2 regions of the Arsenophonus endosymbiont of Crataerina pallida genome follow, and region 2 is predicted to be linked to the other one. Evidence: predicted binding sites of a transcription regulator. Region 2 holds the regulator's gene; the other holds the start of a gene.
What was found. Region 2 encodes PurR, which represses purine synthesis genes. Its sites were predicted from a motif close to CANGCAAACGTTTGCNTG; they were not measured.
Positions count from the first base shown of each region.

Region 1: purH (bifunctional phosphoribosylaminoimidazolecarboxamide formyltransferase/IMP cyclohydrolase) is a predicted target of PurR. The motif match lies at 1,414-1,431, and genes of this name have one in related genera.

Region 1 is NZ_OZ026540.1:1,111,341-1,113,552, forward strand. It holds gene purH (bifunctional phosphoribosylaminoimidazolecarboxamide formyltransferase/IMP cyclohydrolase) at 1-1,285, opposite strand, end outside; rRNA gene AACL31_RS05585 (16S ribosomal RNA) at 1,937-2,212, shown strand, end outside.
Region 2 is NZ_OZ026540.1:806,486-808,697, forward strand. It holds gene punR (DNA-binding transcriptional activator PunR) at 1-410, shown strand, start outside; gene purR (HTH-type transcriptional repressor PurR) at 430-1,455, opposite strand; gene argS (arginine--tRNA ligase) at 1,906-2,212, opposite strand, start outside.

The DNA.
Region 1 (2,212 bases), 300 kb from region 2:
ATTTTACAAATTTTGCCACATGCCAGCAAAATAGGGCATTATCTATTTCTTGTTCGCTTGGCTGACGTTTGGAAACGACACGCAGATCAGCTTTGGTTACTAAACCTAAATCGCGATCTTGCACCAATAAGCCACCATTTACCCGTTTGAAATCTAAACCTGCAATAGGTGAATGCCATTGGCCACAGGCCAGAACACGCACATTCTGCTTGCTTGCAAGTATTGCGAGGGCAGCTTCAGTAACCGCAGGTGCAATAATGACTTCAACAAATTGACGCTCAATAATTGTTTTAGCCGTATTTGCATCTAATTCACGATTAAATGCAATAATACCACCAAATGCAGAGGTTGGATCAGTTTTAAAAGCGTGATCGTAAGCCGCACAGATATCAGTACTGACCGCAACACCACAAGGATTAGCGTGTTTGACAATGACACAAGCCGGTTTGGAAAAACTTTTTACGCACTCCAAGGCTGCGTCAGTATCAGCAATATTATTATAAGAAAGCGATTTGCCTTGTAGCTGTCTTGCTGTAGCGACAGAGGCTTCTGCTCTATTTTCCTCTATATAAAAAGCTGCAGCTTGATGACTATTTTCGCCGTAACGCATATCCTGCTGTTTAATAAAATTCAGGTTCAATGTACGAGGAAATTTACCTGAAGGCTGGTTCATCTCACCATAATAAGAAGGTACTAACTTACCAAAATAATTAGCAATCATCCAATCATAAGCGGCAGTATGTTCAAAAGCCTTAACTGCCAAGTCAAAGCGGAACATGTTAGTTAGAGAGTTTTGCTGATTATCCATCTCTTCGATGATTTTGTGATAATCCTGACTATTAACCACGACCGCCACATCTTTATAATTTTTGGCAGCAGAACGGATCATGGCTGGCCCACCAATATCAATATTCTCAATGGCATTTTCTAGCGTACAATCTGGCTTGGCAACAGTTTCTGCAAAAGGGTAAAGATTAACAACAACCATATCAATTGGCGTAATTTGATGTTGTCTCATTATTTCGTCATCTTGCCCGCGCCGGCCGAGAATACCGCCATGTACTTTCGGATGAAGCGTTTTGACACGGCCGGCCATCATTTCTGGCCATCCGGTATAATCGGAAACTTCTATAACAGTTAACCCGGCCGCTAGCAATAATTTAGCTGTACCGCCGGTAGAGATAAGTTCAACCTTACGTTGAGATAAAGCTTTAGCAAATTCAACAATACCTTCTTTGTCAGAAACACTCAGTAGAGCACGCTGAATAGGGCGGAGTTGTGGCATGAAATAGATCCCTTGGAATAATAAAATGTTTTAAAACATTAATTAAATTTTATGGCTATTCGCTATTACAAATGATATTCGAAAATAACTAGTTTCAATCAAATATTTTTTGTCGCAAACGCAATTGTAACGCAAACGTTTGCGTATTTCGCTATAATTTTTGTCATTTTATTTTTGTGGATAACTCTGTTAATAATTCGGTATAATATAATGCTTTGCTGTTTAATTAATCAATTAAACAAAATTATGCAAAATTAAGCTTGCCAGCTGCGTAAAACTGCCTATAATGCGCCCCCCACTGAGTCAGTATAGAACGAATCAATTGAATTGAATTTTCTTGACGCAGGGTAAAGAAAAGTAGAAATAACTACTTGACTTTACAGGTGAAAAGCATAATATACGCCACCTCGCGGCCTGGGTCGCACGCTCTTTAACAATTAATCAGACAATCTGTGTGGGCACTCGCAAGACATCATCAAAAAATATTTGATTTTAAAGTCTTGAAGAGTGACAAAACAGTTAATTCATATATGAACTAATATGCAGTAACGTTATTTTGGTCGGCAGCGGCGAAGGTGGTCAAACATCGGCAAAGCGAGTTGAACAAAAGGGCGTTACGGTCAGTAAAACATTCTTTGAGCATCAAGCTTTTAATTGAAGAGTTTGATCATGGCTCAGATTGAACGCTGGTGGCAGGCCTAACACATGCAAGTCGAGCGGCAGCGGAAGGAAGCTTGCTTCCTTGCCGGCGAGCGGCGGACGGGTGAGTAAGGTATGGGGATCTGGCCGAAGGCGGGGAATAACCACTGGAAACGGTGGCTAATACCGCATAATCTCTAAGGAGCAAAGTGGGGGACCGTTCTGGCCTCACACCTTCGGATGAACCCATATGAGATTAGCTAGTAAGTGGGGTAAGGGCTCACCTAG
Region 2 (2,212 bases):
TGCCCTGGTCATGTGTTGTCAGTATAAATCATCCTTTAGCACACATAAGCGGGCTAATTAGCGATCAACAATTACGTCTCTATCCCAGTTTATGTTTAGAAGATACTTCTCGCTACTTACCAAAACGAGATACTTGGGCATTAGATAACCAAAAAAGGCTTATTGTGCCAGATTGGGAAAGTGGTTTAGCATGCTTAAAAAATGGATTATGTTTAGGATTTGCGCCTAAACATCGGGTAGAGCAACTTTGCCGCAAAAATGAATTAAAGACATTGCAGATTAAGCAACCCTTACCTGATAGTCCGTGCTGTATCATATGGAATGAAGAAAAACGTTCCCCGACATTGAGTTGGCTACTGGATTATTTAGGTAATAGCGAAACACTCAATGCCGAATGGTTAACTGATTGATAGCGTTTAAATCCAGGGATCATCTTCGGTAGTCAATAAATGGACCATCGACAACTGAACGACGTTCAATAAGCTCTGGGTGTATTTCAATCGTTTGCGCATCTTGGCGTTTATTAATAATGCGATCAAGCAGCATGGTAAGGGCCATTTGACCTAAACGTTCTTTGGGCTGATGAATGGTAGTTAATGCTGGGGTAAAAAAACGCGCATTACGCACATTGTCGTAGCCAATAATAGATATATCTTGTGGCACTCGAATTCCTAATTCATTCGCAGCGCTGATAGCCCCCATCGCCATAATATCACCGCCACAGAAAATGGCAGTCGGTTTTTGTTGGTGACTTAATATTTGTTTCATTGCTTCGTAGCCGGAAGCGGGTTCGAAATCACCCTCGACAATCCATTTGTTATGTGGCTGGATGTTAGCTTCCTTCATGGCATTGAGAAAACCTTGCCGCCGGCCATTGCCGGTATTGCGTTTTAATGGTCCAGAGATAATACCTAAATCACGATGACCTTGTTCGATAAGATAACGCCCGGCAAGATAGCCACCATAAACTGCATTATCAATGATGACATCGGTAAAATCACCATGGGCTTGTCCCCAATCCATCACCACCATTGGAATATTGCGGTATTCCTCTAACATCTGGAGTAGTTGGTTAGGGTATTCTGAGCACATGACAAGTAAACCATCAACCCGTTTTTGCGCTAACATTTGTAAATAGGCTTGTTGCTTATTTAGGTTGTTGTGCGAATTGCACAGGATCAATGTATATCCTTGGCTAAAACAGTTGTTTTCGACTGATTCAATGACTTCTGCAAAGTAAGGGGCTTCATTAGATGTGGCTAATAAGCCAATGGATTTAGTATGATTAACTTTCAAACTACGAGCAACGGCACTGGGAGAGTAATTAAGTGTTTTAATGGCTGTCCTGACGATCGTTTTTGTCTCTTCGGCGACAAAACGGGTATTGTTAATTACATGTGATACGGTGGTAGTTGAGACACCCGCAAGCTTTGCCACATCCTTAATTGTTGCCATGATTATAAAGACTCCTGAACCATTCCCAATTCCTTTACTATTGTTTAAAAATTACTGTTATTGATCTATAAAAATAGATAATTAAGTTATCAGTAAACTGATCATTTTGTCTGATTTGCAGTAAAAACAAAAGTATTAATCAATCTTTACTAGATGATATAATAGAAAATAGCTTTTATTGTTGTATGATATTATGACATTTAATGATTTTTCATTAATTAATTTATGACTAAGACAGTGAGAATAGTGAGGTGAGGTTATGGATACCGATTTTAAATATGGTTTATGTACTGCGATAGTTGCATTATTAATGATCGTATCGTTTGTTTCTTTTATTTTATGAGCATCATATTGGCTTAACTGTCTGCATTTTATCGCTACAATATTTTGTCTTAAGCAGCATCATGGACAGCAGGCTGCACTACTGGCAGCCTATAGTCTAATAAGGGATTACATTTTTTCTACCGTTTCAATCCCTAATGTGTCTAAACCAATTTTTAAGGTTTTTTGCGTCAGTAATGCCAGTTTTAATCGACTTTCTTTTGATGCATAATTTCCTGCACCTAAAATTGGGCAATGTTCATAAAAACTAGAAAATAAACCTGCCAGATCATATAAGTAAGCACACATAATATGGGGTAAACCGTCGCGAGCAACGGTTAGTATTGTTTCTTCAAATTGTAATAAACGAGTCGCTAAGGCTTGTTCATACTGATTTGCTAAAATCACCGGCTCGCTTAGTGCTGTTGGATTAATA